DNA from 2 places in the Pseudomonas sp. NPDC087639 genome. Region 1 is predicted to be linked to the other one. Evidence: riboswitches for the same ligand, from Rfam matches in the RefSeq annotation. Region 1 holds a riboswitch; the other holds the start of a gene.
What was found. A riboswitch is a leader RNA that binds a small molecule or an ion and turns the genes downstream of it on or off. The one in region 1 is predicted to bind cobalamin.
Positions count from the first base shown of each region.

Region 2: it holds a riboswitch for cobalamin, as region 1 does, so the genes downstream of both, cobO (cob(I)yrinic acid a,c-diamide adenosyltransferase) here and ACIOVB_RS00040 (CbtB domain-containing protein) in region 1, are expected to answer to the same signal.

Region 1 covers NZ_JBIUWI010000001.1:4,837-13,158, reverse strand. The annotation lists gene cobN (cobaltochelatase subunit CobN) at 1-2,735, opposite strand, end outside; gene cobW (cobalamin biosynthesis protein CobW) at 2,739-3,809, opposite strand; cobalamin riboswitch at 3,908-4,124, opposite strand; cobalamin riboswitch at 5,030-5,253, shown strand; gene ACIOVB_RS00040 (CbtB domain-containing protein) at 5,374-5,571, shown strand; gene ACIOVB_RS00035 (CbtA family protein) at 5,583-6,284, shown strand; gene ACIOVB_RS00030 (cobalamin biosynthesis protein) at 6,281-6,694, shown strand; gene cobM (precorrin-4 C(11)-methyltransferase) at 6,775-7,521, shown strand; gene nfuA (Fe-S biogenesis protein NfuA) at 7,730-8,314, opposite strand.
Region 2 covers NZ_JBIUWI010000042.1:24,696-33,017, forward strand. The annotation lists gene cobD (threonine-phosphate decarboxylase CobD) at 1-280, opposite strand, end outside; gene cbiB (adenosylcobinamide-phosphate synthase CbiB) at 273-1,181, opposite strand; gene bluB (5,6-dimethylbenzimidazole synthase) at 1,178-1,828, opposite strand; gene ACIOVB_RS17855 (cobyrinate a,c-diamide synthase) at 1,825-3,225, opposite strand; gene cobO (cob(I)yrinic acid a,c-diamide adenosyltransferase) at 3,222-3,833, opposite strand; cobalamin riboswitch at 3,914-4,140, opposite strand; gene ACIOVB_RS17865 (hypothetical protein) at 4,294-4,878, shown strand; gene ACIOVB_RS17870 (PQQ-dependent sugar dehydrogenase) at 4,947-6,260, shown strand; gene ACIOVB_RS17875 (C40 family peptidase) at 6,393-6,929, opposite strand; gene ACIOVB_RS17880 (C40 family peptidase) at 7,151-7,765, opposite strand; gene hda (DnaA regulatory inactivator Hda) at 7,980-8,322, opposite strand, start outside.

The sequences.
Region 1 (8,322 bases):
AGCGTGGCCGACTGGAAACCGATGCGCCACGCGGTGGTGGTCGGCAGGTTGCGCACGTCGACCGAGTAGAAGTTGCGGCCGGTGGGCAATACGTCGAGACGACCGCGACTTGGCGCGCCGCTCGGGCCGGCGGGGACGAAACGGCCGCTGAGGGCGTCGAGCAAGCCGCGCATTTCCGCCGGGCCACAGGCGTCCAGGCGGGGGGCGACGACTTCACGCAGGTTGTCGATGATGGCGCTGACTTGCCCCCAACCCGCTTCCTGTAGGAGTGAGCCTGCTCGCGATAGCGGTGTTTCTGTGGAAGAGATGTCAGCTGACATAACGCCTTCGCGAGCAGGCTCACTCCTACAGGGGTTGTGCAGTGTCTTTGCGATCAACTCAGTGGCGAACAACTCCAGGCGCTCGCGGGTATCGCCGGCAGTACGCCAGACTTCATCGCTGACCGCTTGCAGTTCGACAGGACGCGGGCCCGTCCACGGATCAGCCAGTGCGCAATCGAGCGGATCAAAACCCAACTCAAACGCCTTGGCCAACGCCCGCAGCAGACTCGACTGCGCACCTTTGCCGTCGCCCCGAGGAATGCGCAGCAGCGCCAGCAAGGTATCGATGCGCAACCGCCCGCTCGGCGATTCGCCAAAGATGTGCAGGCCATCGCGGATCTGCGATTCCTTCAGATCACACAAATAGGTGTCGAGACGCGGCAGCCAGATCGCCGCATCGGCGTCGCTGTCCAGCGCCGCGTCGAGTTGCAGTTCACGGTCGATCTGCGTGTCACGCACCAGTTGCAGAATGTCCCGTTGCAACTCGCGGGCACGACGCGGATCAAGCAGTTGCGCCTCGTAATATTCGTCCGCCAGCAGTTCCAGATTACGCAGCGGACCATAGGTCTCGGCGCGAGTCAGTGGCGGCATCAGGTGGTCGATGATCACCGCTTGCGTGCGCCGTTTGGCCTGGGCGCCCTCGCCCGGATCGTTGACGATAAATGGGTAGATGTTTGGCAGCGGCCCGAGCAACGCATCCGGCCAGCAGTTTTCCGACAGCCCCACGCCTTTGCCCGGCAGCCATTCGAGGTTGCCGTGCTTGCCGACGTGGATCACGCCGTGGGCGCCGTAGGTGTTGCGCAGCCAGAAATAGAACGCCAGATAACCGTGGGGCGGCACCAGATCCGGGTCGTGATAGACCGCACTCGGATCGACCTGATAACCCCGCGCCGGCTGGATGCCAACGAAGGTCAGGCCAAAGCGCAGGCCGGCGATCATCATTCGCCCATCGCGATACATCGGATCGTTTTGCGGCGAGCCCCAACGCGCGACTACCGCAGCGCGATTGGCCTCGGGGAGCGCATTGAACATCAACAGATAGTCGTCCATCGCCAGACTTTGCTGGCATGGACGCAGGTCAATCGTGTCGAGATCGTTGCTGACGCCGCCGAGCAATTGCTGAATCAACTCGGTGCCGGTATCCGGCAACTCTGCCGTGACCGGATAACCCTCAGCCTGCAATGCGCGAAGGATATTCAGCGCCGCCGCCGGCGTGTCGAGGCCGACGCCGTTACCGATGCGTCCGTCGCGGGTCGGGTAGTTGGCGAGAATCAGTGCAATCCGTTTCTCGGCATTCGGCACCCGGGCCAGATCAATCCAGCGGCGCGCCAGTTCGGCGACGAAATCCATGCGCTCGGGTTGCGCCCGATAGCAGACCACATCGGACTGGCTGCGCTCGCTGCGCCAGGCCAGATCCTTGAAGCTGATCGGCCGACTGATGATGCGCCCGTCAAGTTCCGGCAAGGCAATGTGCATTGCCAGATCGCGAGGGCCGAGGCCCTGCTCGCTGTCACGCCAGCCGGGTTCGTTGTCCTGGGCGCAGATCGCCTGAATCACCGGAATGTTGCGACGAAACGGCCGCAGATCCGGTGCTTCAGGACTGGATTGGGCAAAACCGGTGGTGTTGAGAATCACCCCCGCCTCGACTTCATCCAGCCAATCCTCGACCACCGAGAGGCAGCCGGGCTCTTTCAAACTGGCTACCGCGATCGGCAACGGATTGAGCCCCGCCGCCTGTAAACGCTGGCAGAAAACATCGATGAACGCCGTGTTCGCCGCTTGCAGGTGCGAGCGGTAAAACAGCACCGCCGCCACCGGTTGCTCGGGCAGCCATTCGGCTTGCCAGTCACTCAGTGCGGCGGAGGTTTTTTGCGGATGGTAAATCGCCGTGCGCGGCAGGGTTTGCGGCTCGCCCCAGGTGTAATCGCGAGCCAGCCAACGGTTGGCCAGACAGCTGAAGAAATCCAGCGCGTTGCCCATGCCGCCCTGGCGCAAGAACTGCCAGAGCCGGTCGCGATCCTCGGCTGCGACGGTGCTCAGATCGCTGAGTTCCGGATCGGGGCGATCGCAGCCCGGGACCATGATCACCTGCACGCCACGCTCGGCGAGCTCGACCAAACGCTCGACACCGTAGCGCCAATACGCAATGCCGCCGTGCAGCGAGATCAGAATCACCTTGGCATGGCGCAACACTTCGTCGACGTACAAATCGACCGAGGCGTGATTCTGCACCTGCATCGGGTTGGCCAGACGCAGGCTCGGATAATCCTCGGGCAACTGCTGCGCGGCTTCGGCGAGCAGCGCCAGGCTGGAGTCGCCGCTGCACAGGATCACCAGCTCGGCGGGGGTTTGGCCAAGGTCGGCAATGTTGTCATCCGACACGAAACCGCCGGGCTGGGTCCTGAGCAGGTGCATGGCTTAAACGCTAAGCGCAGCGCGCAGTTGCGCTTCGAGTTGAGCGGCGTCGAGTTCCTGACCGATCAACACCAGACGCGTGACGCGCGCTTCTTCGGCGCCCCACTGACGGTCGAAATGCTTGTCGAAACGCGTGCCCACGCCTTGAATCAGCAAGCGCATCGGCTTGTTCGGGATCGCTGCAAAACCCTTCACACGCAGGATGCCGTGCTGGACCACCAGTTGCGTCAGGGCGTCGAGCAGCAGGCTTTCGTCGGCTTGCGGCAGCTCGATGGAGATCGAATCGAAAGCGTCGTGATCGTGGTCATCATGGTCGTCGTCACCGTCGTGGTGGTGATCGTGATGGCTGTGGCGGCTGTCGATGTGTTCTTCGGAACCGGCGCCGAGGCCGATCAGCACGTCCAGCGGCAGGCGACCGTTGCTGGCTTCGACGATTTTGACTGCTGGCGGCAGTTCTTCGGCGACTTCAAGGCGTACGCGCGCAAGGTCTTCCGGGCTGGTCTGATCGGCCTTGTTGAGGATGACCAGATCGGCGCTGGCCAGTTGGTCGGCGAACAGCTCGTGCAGCGGCGATTCGTGGTCCAGGTTCGGGTCGAGTTTGCGCTGGGCGTCGACCTGATCCGGGAACGCGGCGAAGGTGCCAGCAGCCACGGCCGGGCTGTCGACCACGGTGATCACCGCGTCAACGGTGCAGGCGCTGCGGATTTCCGGCCATTGGAAGGCTTGTACCAGTGGTTTTGGCAGGGCCAGACCGGAGGTTTCGATGAGGATGTGGTCGAGGTCGCCACGACGGGCAACCAGTTCGCGCATCACCGGGAAGAACTCTTCCTGAACGGTGCAACACAGGCAGCCGTTGGCCAGTTCGTAAACGCGACCGTTGGCTTCTTCTTCGGTGCAGCCGATGGTGCATTGCTTGAGGATCTCACCATCGATGCCCAGCTCGCCGAACTCGTTGACGATCACCGCGATGCGGCGGCCCTGAGCGTTGTCGAGCATGTGCCGCAGCAACGTGGTTTTGCCCGAGCCGAGGAAGCCGGTGACGATGGTGACGGGGAGTTTGGCCAGTGTTTTCATCGGATGCCCTTTGGCAAGGTGGCGGGCATACGGGACGAGAACCGGCAACGCGAGCACGCGCCGGAAGCATTCGCCACCGGATCACCCCGCCCGGTTGTAGTGAGAATCTGTGACGAGGCAGGTCTCCTGGCTGACGGTGTTCAGGCGTTGGGGCCTGGCGTTTGCTGCGCCTTCCCGCTGGCGCCCTTTTGCAGGGGCTGGCAGTGGCGTGGCAGCGAACATCACCGTTCACAGTTGCGGGGGCAGCCGCGGCTTTGACCGCGTTCCCTTCTTAGCTTCGGCACGCGCCGAAGAACCTCGAAAGCGCAAGGCTACGCATGGTGTGGGGGCGGGTCAATGTTTGGATTGGGGGCATATCCGTTGCTGCGGTAGCGGCTGCTTAGGGTTCCGCCCTTACGGCGGGTCACTTTTGGCAAACGCCCCAAAAGTAACCAAAAGGGCTGCTCCCTGACGTACGGCACTTCGCTGAGGCTCAGTGTTCCCTCGCTACGGTGTCCATCCGGGGGCATCGCCTCCGGTTTGCTTCGCTGCACCTCCTCTCGATGGATGCGGCCTCGCCGCACGGCGCTGCGCGCCAACCCCCCGGATGAACACCTTCGCTCGGCCTGCCGATGGGCTGAAGAGCAAGATCAAAAGCCAAAGCCAAAGCCAAAGCCAAAGCCAAAACAGATCAAAAGATCGCAGCTTCGGAAGCTCGCAAGGAATGAGTACACCCACCAGAGCTTGGTCGGCTGTCAGGCCGCCATCGCTGGCAAGCCAGCTCCAACAGGGATTGGGTACATTTGATAGAGATTGGTCGGCTCGTAGGCCGCCATCGCCAGCAGGCTGGCTCCCACAGTTTCGAGCCGCGCGAACCCTGCGGCGCATGCCGCCCCACTCAACACAATGAGCGTTAGCTCGAGTACCGCTCTTGACCTAAAACGCCCGTCGGCAGGCTGAGTGGAGGGATTGATCCGGGGGTGGGAGCGCAGCGACCGTTCGACGCAGTCGAACACATCGAGAGGAGGTGCAGCGCAGCAAACCGGAGGCGATGCGCCCGGATCGATCCCGGAGCGAAGGAACCCGAGCCACAGCGAGGGCCGAACGTCAGGGCACAGACCTTTGGTTACTTTGGGGCGTTTGCCAAAGTGACCCGCCGTAAGGGCGGAACCGTAATAAGCCATCACCGCAGCAACGGATATGCCCCCATTCAATTGACTCAAATCCCCCCAACATGCTCTCCTACGCAACTTGTTACGGGTGCCCTTCACAGGGTGAAACGGGAAACCGGTGAATCATGTGCTTTACTCTAAAGCCATGTCAGTCCGGTGCTGCCCCCGCAACGGTAAGCGAGAGAAGCGTCGAATCCACTGTGCCATGACGGCATGGGAAGGTGACGCTTGCAGGTCGGCCTGACGCCAACCCCTCGTGAGCCCGGAGACCGGCCCGCAACACACAGTGCGCACTTGCGTCGCTGAACATAACAAACCCGCGGTGGGCGGGCGCTGTTCGAACCCCTGCGTGCCCGATTCGCAGGGGTTTTCATGCGCTCTATTACCCCGCTGACATTCCAGAGGGAAGCGCCATGTCGATCATCAGCAGCACCGGCAGCAACACGGATAAAATCGCCAGCACCAGCACCCTGAGCCAACGCCTGACCGCCGCCATCTTCGCGTCGATCCTCGGCGCCAGCCTGGTTTACTTCGCCGGTTTCTCGCACATCGAAGCAGTGCACAACGCCGCCCACGATACCCGCCACAGCGCCGCGTTCCCGTGCCACTGAGACCTGCCGACATGATCAAGCGAATTGCGCAAACCGCAGGTTTCACCGGTCTTCTGGCCGCCCTGCTCCTTACGCTGCTGCAAAGTTTCTGGGTTTCGCCGCTGATTCTGCAGGCCGAGACCTACGAAAAATCCGAACCGGCGGCTGAGGTTCACGAACACGCTGCCGGTGCCACTGCCCATACTCACGATGCTGAAGCGTGGGAGCCGGAAGACGGCTGGCAGCGCCTGGTATCGACCACCGGCGGCAATCTGGTGGTGGCCGTGGGTTTTGCCCTGATGCTTGCCGGCCTGTACACCCTGCGTGCACCGACCAAGACTTCGCAAGGTCTGCTCTGGGGTCTGGCCGGTTACGCTACGTTCGTTCTGGCACCGACCCTGGGCTTGCCGCCTGAATTGCCAGGCACTGCTGCGGCGGATCTGGCTTCACGGCAGCTCTGGTGGATCAGCACAGCCGCCTCCACCGCCGCAGGTCTGGCGTTGATCGCGTTCAGCCGTCACTGGCTGATGAAGATCCTCGGTGTGGCGATCCTTGCCGTGCCGCATGTGATTGGCGCCCCGCAACCGGAAGTGCATTCGATGCTGGCGCCAGAAGCCCTCGAAGCACAGTTCAAAATCGCTTCGCAGTTGACCAACGTGGCGTTCTGGCTGGCCCTGGGCCTGATCAGTGCCTGGTTGTTCCGCCGCAAAAGCGATGGCCACTACCACGCATGACGAATAACCGCGCAGCGCCGACTTTCGTGGTCGGTCTGGGCTGCCAGCGCGGCTGCCCCGCCAGCACGCTGCGCGCGTTACTCGATCAAGCCTTGCAGGCCCATCGCATCGAACTGGAAGCAGTCAAAGCCCTGGCAAGTATCGACTTGAAGCGTGATGAGCCGGGCTTACAAGAACTCGCCGCACAATTGGCCTTGCCGTTGCTGTACTTCAGCAGTGAACAATTGGCCAGTTACCAGCAACAGCTCAGTCACCACTCGCAGATCGCCTATGAACGCACCGGTTGCTATGGAGTAGCGGAAAGTGCGGCGTTGGCACTGGCTGAACAACTGATTCAGGCACCGGCCAAACTGCTGATCTCCCGGCAAAAGTACGCGCAGGCGACGCTCGCATTGGCCGGCGCCGCGTAAAATCCCGATAATCCCTGCCATCGATCATGAGCGATCTTCATCTGAAGCATTGCTGCGCCTCTTTTCCAAAGGATTCAACGATGACTGTTTACTTCATCGGCGCCGGCCCCGGCGACCCGGAACTGATCACCGTCAAAGGTCAGCGGCTGATCCGCAGTTGCCCGGTGATCATCTACGCAGGTTCGCTGGTGCCGGCGGCGGTGCTCGACGGTCATCAGGCAGAAACCGTGATAAACAGCGCGGAGCTGCATCTGGAACAGATCATCGACCTGATCAAAGCCGCCCATGCCAAGGGCCAGGATGTGGCGCGAGTACATTCCGGCGATCCGAGCCTGTATGGCGCGATTGGCGAGCAGATTCGCTATTTGCGTGAGCTGGATATTCCGTTCGAAATCATTCCAGGGGTGACGGCTACCGCCGCGTGCGCAGCATTGCTGGGTGCCGAACTGACTCTGCCCGATGTCTCACAGAGCGTGATTCTGACCCGCTATGCCGACAAAACCGCAATGCCGGCGGGCGAGGAGCTGGGCAGTTTGGCGCAGCATGGCGCGACGATGGCGATTCATCTGGGGGTCAATCATTTGGAGAAGATCCTCGCTGAACTACTCCCCCATTACGGCGCGGATTGCCCGATTGCAGTGATTCACCGGGCAACATGGCCGGATCAGGATTGGGTGGTGGGAACAATCGAGGATATTGCCGAGAAGGTAGTGGCCAAGGGGTTTCGGCGCACGGCATTGATTCTGGTTGGGCGGGTGTTGGGGAGTGAGGTGTTTAGCGAGTCATCGCTGTATCGCGCGGGGCATGTGCATCTTTATCGACCCTGATTTGAAGGACTTTTGTGGCCAGACACAAAACCTGTGGAGAGGGGATTTATCCCCGATGAACTGCGCAGCAGTTCCAGTTTTGGGGCTGCTTCGCACCCCATCGGGGATAAATCCCCTCGCCACAAAGTCATTAGTCACTCATTAATCGCAGGCACAAAAAACGGCGCTCACGGGGCGCCGTTTTTTATGTTCGCAGTGAACACCTTACTTAGTAGTAGGCGTTTTCTTTCTGCGTGTGGTCGGTCACGTCGCGAACGCCCTTGAGCTCAGGAATACGCTCGAGCAACGTGCGCTCGATGCCTTCCTTCAACGTCACGTCGGCCTGACCGCAGCCTTGGCAACCGCCGCCAAACTGCAGCACGGCGATGCCGTCTTCAACCACATCGATCAGGCTGACCTGACCGCCGTGGCTGGCCAGCCCCGGGTTGATTTCGGTTTGCAGGTAGTAATTGATGCGCTCGTTGACCGGGCTGTCGGCGTTGACCATCGGTACTTTGGCGTTTGGCGCCTTGATGGTCAGCTGGCCGCCCATGCGATCAGTGGCATAGTCGACTACCGCGTCATCCAGGAATGCTTCGCTGAACGAATCGATATAAGCGGTGAAGCTTTTCAGCCCCAGCGCGGTGTCTTCAGGTTTTTCTTCGCCCGGCTTGCAGTAGGCAATGCAGGTTTCGGCGTACTGGGTGCCAGGCTGGGTGATGAAGACGCGGATACCGATACCCGGGGTGTTCTGCTTGGAGAGCAGATCGGCCAGGTAATCGTGGGCGGCGTCGGTAATGGTAATAGCGGTCATGGAAACTC
Region 2 (8,322 bases), on a different contig from region 1:
GCGACAGCACACCGACCTTGCCGGCCCGACGCAAACGCGGCAGCAACTGGATCGCCATCTGCGAACCGGCCACCGGCAGCACTTGCGATGCGCCGTAGTAATCGCACGCCGCCTGCTCCAGACCGTCATCGGTTTCCGGCAAGCGTGCCCAGGCGCGCAGCGGGATTTCCGGGATCGCAAACGGCCACGGCGCCAGACCGCTGGACAGATCGAGCCAGTCGGCCTCGGCGATACCGTAATCGAGTGCAGCCTTGCGCAGCCGGCCACCGTGCTCAAGCATAGAATTCAGCCCCCACGCAGAGAATCAGCAGCCACAACCATACGCCGCGCTGAACCAATTGCCAGCCACGATCAATAGAGTCGGCATCGGCCTGAACGCCTTCGCCCAGTTGCGGACGCTCATGCAATACGCCGTGGTAAATCGCCGGGCCACCCAGTTCCACACCGAGCGCACCGGCACCGGCCGCCATCACCGGGCCGGCATTGGGGCTGTCCCATTTCGGCGCCTGCGTGCGCCAGCACTTCAAGGCCAGTCGGGTTTTGCCCAGCACTGCGTAGGTCAAAGCCACAAGGCGTGCGGGAATATAGTTGAGGACGTCGTCGATCTTTGCCGCGCACCAGCCGAAACGCTCGAAGCGTTCGTTGCGATAGCCCCACATCGCGTCGAGGGTGTTGCTCAAACGGTAGAGGACGACGCCCGGCGCGCCCGCCACGGCAAACCAGAACAACGCGGCGAACACCGCGTCGCTGCCGTTTTCCAGCACCGATTCGGTGGCGGCACGAGCGACGGCGGTGCTGTCGAGTTCGCTGGTCTGGCGACTGACCAGATAGCCGACACGCTTACGCGCCTCGTCCAGATCATCAGCGCGCAACGCCTTGGCCACTGGCTCGACGTGCTCGCCGAGGCTGCGCATGCCGAGGGCGCAATACAGCGCGAGAATCTCGACGATCCAGCCCACGTACGGCGCCCAGGAAAACGCGGTGGCGAGCAACGTCAGCGGCAGCACCGCGATCACCCACGCGGTGACGCCATGACTGCGCCAGCCACGGCCACCGGCGTTGAAACGTTGCTCGATGCGCCCGGCAAAATTGCCGAACGCCACCAGCGGATGCCAGCGTTTCGGTTCACCCAGCAGCGCATCCAGCGCCACTGCGGCGACACTCAACAACGCCACACTCATTGACTCACTCCCCAATAATTTTCATACAGCAACTCATTGAGCGGACGCGCCTGCGCCCACCCTTCGAGTACCAGCATCGGCGCCGGATAGAATTCCTTGACCGGGCCAAGACAAAGAACGGCCAACGGCTTGGCCCCCGCCGGTAGCTTCAACAGATCAGCCAGCGCTTGCGGCTCGAACAGCGAGACCCAGCCCATGCCCAGTCCTTCGGCGCGCGATGCCAGCCAAAGATTCTGGATCGCACAGGACAGCGACGCCATGTCCATTTCCGGCAGCGTGCGGCGACCGAAGATGTGTTTTTCTCGATCGTCCATCAGCGCGGCGACCAGCACTTCCGCGCAATCATTGATGCCTTCGACCTTGAGTGTCATGAACTCATCGCTGCGCTCGCCGAGGGCTTCGGCGGTGCGGATGCGCTCTTCTTCCACCAGATTCTGGATCTGCCCGCGCAGGGTGCGGTCGCTGATGCGGATGAATCGCCAAGGCTGCATCAGGCCGACGCTTGGCGCCTGGTGCGCGGCTTCGAGCAAGCGGCTCAGCAGTTCGGGCGCGACGGTGCCACCGGTGAAGTGGCGCATGTCGCGGCGTTCGGCGATGGCTTTGTAGACCGCTGCGCGTTCGGCTTCGGAAAATGCGTTGTCTGTCATGGCCCTTTCGCGAGCAGGCTCGCTCCTACAGGGGATCGCATTTCTTCAGTCACCACCGTTTCAACTGTGGGAGCGAGCCTGCTCGCGAAGGCGACTTCGGAGTCAGCCGCAAACAGCGCAGCGATAGCCACAGGATTCGACGGGAAATAAAAGTGCACATACGAAGCCGTCATCCGCCCTTCCCGATAAACCGCCTCTGCCCCGCGCCCGCCATTCGGGCTCAGGCCCCGGGCTATCGGTGTCAATTCAGTGGTCGTCAGGGAATGGTGATAAGTGTGGCCGCGCAGCGAACCTTCTGGCAGATCCACCGCTTGCAGCGCCAGAGCGGCCAGACGCTTTTGCATCACCGCATCACCCGCCAGAAGTCCGACCAGCTCAGCACGAGTGCCTTCAACGTCGGTCAACGAATCGAGCAGATACAGCATGCCGCCACACTCGGCGAGCAACGGCTTGCCCGCCGCATGGTGTGCACGGATCGCGTCGAGCATCGCGGTGTTCTGCGCCAGCGCCACATGATGCAATTCCGGGTAACCGCCGGGCAGGTAAAGGCTGTCCGCCTCAGGTAATTGCGTGTCGCGAATCGGCGAGAAGAAACTCAACTCAGCGCCCATCGCTCGCAGCAGATCGAGGCTCGCACCATAGGTGAAGGCAAAGGCTTCATCGCGGGCGATGGCAATTCGTACACCTTTCAATAACGGCTCTGCAGTGATGACCTCAGGCGCGGCAAATTCCACGGCCGGTGGCAGCGCTACCTCGCAACTGCTGGCAAGCGCTTCGGCAGCAGCGTCCAGGCGCATATCGAGGTCATTGAGTTCACTGGCCTGAACCAGGCCGAGGTGACGGCTCGGCAATTCGATGCCAGTCTCGCGGGACAACGCGCCGTACCAGCGCAAACCTTCGGTAAGACTGCCTTCCAACAACTGCGCATGCCGCAATGTGCCGACACGGTTAGCCAAAACTCCAGCGAACGGCAAGTCCGGCTGATACTTCGCCAAGCCCAGCGCCAACGCACCAAAGGTCTGCGCCATGGCCGTACCGTCGATCACGCCGAGCACCGGCACGCCGAAATGCCGCGCCAGATCCGCGCTCGACGGCGTGCCGTCGAACAGGCCCATCACGCCTTCAATCAGAATCAGATCAGCTTCAGCGGCGGCTTCCCACAACAGGCGACGGCTCTCCTGCTCGCCAACCATCCACATGTCCAGTTGATACACCGGCGCACCGCTGGCGCGCTCGAGAATCATCGGATCGAGAAAGTCCGGCCCGCACTTGAACACGCGCACCTTGCGCCCCTGATTGCGATGCAAACGGGCCAGCGCGGCGGTGACGGTGGTCTTGCCCTGACCGGAGGCCGGCGCGGCGATCAGTACCGCCGGGCAGTGACGTGGTTGATTCAAAGTTCGACGCCTTTTTGCGCTTTGATGCCAGCCTGAAAAGCGTGTTTGAGCATGCCCATTTCGGTGACGGTGTCGCCCATCTCGATCATTTCCGGCTTGGCGCCGCGACCGGTGACGATCACATGCTGCATCGGCGGACGCGCCTGCAAGTCGCTGAGCACCTGATCAAGATCGAGGTAGCCGTGCTTGAGGGCAATGTTCAATTCATCCAGCACCACCAGACCGATCGACGGAGCGCGCAGCAGTTCACGGGACACTTCCCACGCGGCTTCGGCGGCGGCGATGTCGCGCTGACGATCCTGGGTTTCCCAAGTGAAGCCCTCGCCCATGACGTGGAAACGCACTTGCTCGGGGAAGCGGCGAAAGAACAACTCTTCGCCCGTGCTGTGGCGTCCCTTGATGAACTGCACCACGCCGCACTGCATGCCGTGGCCCATGGCGCGGGCGAGCATGCCGAACGCCGAACTGCTTTTGCCTTTGCCGTTGCCGGTCAGGACCAGCACCAGGCCGCACTCGTCAGGCGAGTTGGCGATGCGTTCATCGATCACGGCTTTTTTGCGCTGCATACGCGCCAGATGGCGTTCGTCACGCTCGGGGGAATCAGTCATGGGGGAGCTCTCCGTTGAGGCTGGATAACGGCGGGCAGGCACAAGAATAGACGGCAAAAAGCCTGGCATCGCCCACCGTGATGCCGCTGGATGGATCAGGCCGGTCTCCGGGCTCATGAGCGGCGTTCGCCGGACTGCGCGCCTTCCCGCTGTTGAGCAGTGGCACAAGACGCAGTTTTCACTCATTTACCGTTGCGGGGGCAGCGCCGGGATCGTGGTCGTACTTGCTCTGAAGACAACCCTCACCGGCTTCCCTGTTTCACTCTGTCGACGCAAGCCACAGAGCACCTGAAACAAGCCGCGAAGGTTAGAGGGTTGGGGGTGGAGCGTCAATTAAAGAGGGGGCCAACGGGCGAATAACTGCCGCCGATCAATTATCTGACGCCAATCTTGTGCCACAGTCTCAAGAGTGATATCAAAGAGCCACAATCTCACATCACACAAGAATAAGGTGAGCCACATGCAAGGCATGATCATCAGCAACCCGCGCCTGGAATTTCTGCGTCCGGTGCTGGAACGCTGGTTTGACTGTATCGACCGTTACAACGCCGTGCGCGGCGACAGCGACACGCCCTACTGGCATGACGAAAAAGCCAATCTAGGGCTGCTCTCGGCGGCAGCCTGGATGGCCGAACTGGTTACGCTTGAACAGACGGCCACGCGCAAGCAGAACGAAGAAGGCGAACGCAATGCCCGCGCCGATCTGTTCCTCGCTGGCAGCGAAGACCGCGCTTACATTCAGGCCACGCAACGCTGGCCTCGGGTCAACAACCTCAACCTGACCCAAGCCCTGCTGGAAATCACCAGCGACGCCAAACGCATCAGCTTCGCCAGCGACCTCAAGCTCGGCTGCCTGTTTGTTGCGCCGCAAAAAGCCCAGCACAGCGCCAGCCCCGAAGAACTGCAGGACATGGTCGACGACCTACAGAAGGAACACACCTGCGCCGTCGCCTGGTATTTCCCCTATGCCTACCGCAAGTTGCGCAGTGAAGCCGGCAACTATCACCCGGGCATCGCCGTGCTGTTCAAAGAGGCCCGCGGTTGAGCAGTTGAACCATCGGGCTTGCGCGCTTCTCTATGATTAGGTCAATGCATTCATAGGGAAGATCAGTAATGCGCAAGTCCCAGCTCGCTCTCGTCATCGCTCTCGCCGGAGGGCTCGCCGCCTGTGGTGAATCCTCCAGCCTGCAAGTCACCGACGGCACCGGCCCGTCACCGAAACTGCCTGAGCCGAATAAAACCCTGATCCCGACGGTGAATATCGCCCCGGCGATCGGCTGGCCCGAGGGCGCAAAACCGACTGCCGCGTCAGGCACACAAGTGGCTGCGTTTGCCGAAGGCCTCGATCATCCGCGCTGGCTCTACGTGCTGCCCAATGGCGACGTGTTGGTGGCAGAAACCAACGCCCCGCCAAAACCCGACGACAGCAAAGGCATCCGTGGCTGGGTGATGAAGCAAGTCATGGGCAAGGCCGGAGCCGGCGTACCAAGCCCGAATCGCATTACGTTGCTGCGTGACGCCGACCACGACGGCGTAGCTGAAACCCGCACGGTGTTTCTGCAAAACCTCAACTCGCCGTTCGGCATGACCCTGGTTGGCAATGATCTGTATGTCGCCGACACCGATCGTTTGCTGCGCTTCAACTACGAAGCCGGTGCGACCGAGATCAAGACACAGCCGATCAAGGTGACGGATCTGCCCGGTGGCACGCTGAATCACCACTGGACGAAAAACGTTATCGCCAGCAAGGACGGCAGCAAGCTGTACGTCACCGTCGGCTCGAACAGCAACGTCGGCGAAAACGGCATGGATCAGGAAGAAGGTCGCGCGGCGATCTGGGAAGTGGACCGGGCGACCGGCAATCACCGGATCTTTGCCTCAGGCATCCGCAACCCTAACGGCCTGGCGTGGGAGCCCACCAGTGGCGCGCTGTGGACAGCCGTCAACGAACGTGACGAGATCGGCAGCGATCTGGTGCCGGACTACATTACCTCGGTCAAGGATGGCGGCTTCTATGGTTGGCCATTCAGCTATTACGGCCAGCACGTCGATGTGCGGGTGGAGCCGCAGAATCCTGACCTGGTCGCCAAAGCCATCGCTCCGGACTACGCCGTCGGCCCCCACACCGCTTCGTTGGGCCTGACGTTCGCCGGGGGCAACACCCTGCCGGCGCAGTTCAAGGAAGGCGCGTTCATCGGCCAGCATGGTTCGTGGAACCGTAAACCGCACAGCGGCTATAAAGTGATTTTCGTGCCGTTTGCGGCAGGCAAGCCAACGGGCCAACCGGTGGATGTGCTGACCGGTTTCCTCGACAAGGACGAGAACGCACTGGGTCGCCCGGTAGGCGTGGTGATCGACCAGCAAGGTGGCTTGCTGGTGGCGGATGATGTGGGGAACAAGGTTTGGCGCGTTTCTTCTACCAAATAATTTGACCTGCCCCAAAACAACTGTAGGAGTGAGCCTGCTCGCGATAGCGGTGTTTCAGTCAACGATGATGTCGACTGACACGATGCTTTCGCGAGCAGGCTCACCCCTACATTGGGTGATGTGCTGCTTGAATTACGGGTTACGCGCCAGATGCTCAGGCTGCAACACACGCTTGGCACTCAAATACGCCTTCTGCCAATAGGCCTTCGAAAGGCTATCGAGCTTCACCGTGCCGCCAGTTGCCGGCGCATGCACGAAGCGCCCTTCCCCGACGTAAATCCCCGCATGACTGACCTGCGAACCACCATTGGTGGCGAAGAAGATCAGATCACCGGTCTGCAATCCTTCCTTACCGACATTCGGCGCCTGCATGACGATCAGCTCGCGCGTGGAGCGCGGCAGAGAAATACCGGCAGCATCACGGTAGACGAAGCCGATCAGCCCACTGCAATCAAATCCCGAGTCCGGTGTATTGCCGCCCCAGCGATAAGGCGTGCCGACCAGGCCGAGCGCACGGAACAGCACGTCTTCAGCAGCAGGAGAAAAGGCTTGGGAAGGCCCAAACACCACCGGCGCGCGAACCACTGGCGCAGGCGGCGGCGTACGACTGGCGCAGGCGCTGAGTAGCGCTGCGAAGAACATCAATGCGAGGCGGGCCGACATGGTCATAAGCAGAACATCCTGATCTGGCTGCGGCTTTCTCTGCCGAATGGACAGAAAACAAAACCGCCTGCGTGGCACGCAGGCGGTTTGCCATCAATATAGATTCAGGATTCTAGCGGCTACGCGACAAACTTCAAGTAAGACTTTAACTTCACCTTGTAAAGTATAGGTCTACTCCGTTACCGGAAGCCGTTTTTGTCGCCGCGAATGCAGCGACAAAGGGAAGATTACTTGCGAGCAGTCACTACAGTAGGAGCGTTCGCCAAAGCACGTTTGGCTTCGATGAAGGTCTTGCTCCAGTAACTGTCACCCAGGCTGTCTATGCGAACACCGCCGCTGCGACGGCTGCTGGAGTGAATGAACTGATTGTCACCCAGGTAGATCCCGGCGTGACTGACACGACCGCGACGACCGTTGGTGGCGAAGAACAGCAGATCGCCAGGCTCGAGATTGCTACGCGATACCAGCGGAGCATCCACGTTGATCATTTCGCGGGTGGAGCGCGGCAGGTTCATGCCGGCTTCTTCGCGGAACAGATAGCCGATGAAACCGCTGCAATCGAAACCGGCTTCGGAGGTACCGCCGAAACGGTAACGGGTACCGATCAGGGACATGCCGCGTTCGAGGATGCTGTCGGCCAAAACCGGAAGCTCGTAAGGCTTCTTGTTGAAGTCCGACAGTTCTTTTTCGGTGTCCAGCTCTTCCTGGTAAATAACGGAAGACTGGGCAGTGGCAGAATTTTTAACCTGTTGAGGCTGCTCTTGGACTGGAGAATGAGCAGCACAACCGTACAACAGGGTGACGAGTGCGAGAGGCACGAGGGGTGCGAAGCGCTTTAGCATGGGCACGACCGTGGCTGATAGTTGTAAAGAAGCCGAGACTATGCCCGCTATCAACCTCATTTGCAAATTCAATCGATCTTTTTGTGACTTCTCGGTTTCTCGTTTACATCTAAGCGCTTAAGCCCATTTGAATCGAAGCGCGGCCTGCACAACGTGCAGGAAAGCGGATTTTCTGGCGCCTGAAATATGCCGAAACCCGCTGAAAGCCTTGGATTTACCAGCCTAGCGTTTCTTTGAGGAAGGGAATTGTCAGCTTACGCTGAGCCTGCAAAGAGGCCTGATCGAGCTGTTCGAGCAAGTCGAACAATGCGCTCATGCTGCGAGTGCCACGGGTCAAAATAAAATGCCCGACTTCATCGGTCAGGTGCAGACCACGACGCGATGCACGCAATTGCAGGGCACGCAGTTTGTCTTCATCGGAGAGTGGGCGCATCTGGAATATCAGCGCCAGGGTCAGGCGTGATTTCAAGTCAGCCAGTTTGACCGGCAGTTCACGCGGCGAAGTGGATGCCGCGATCAGCAGACGCCGACCGCTGTCACGCAGGCGGTTGAACAGA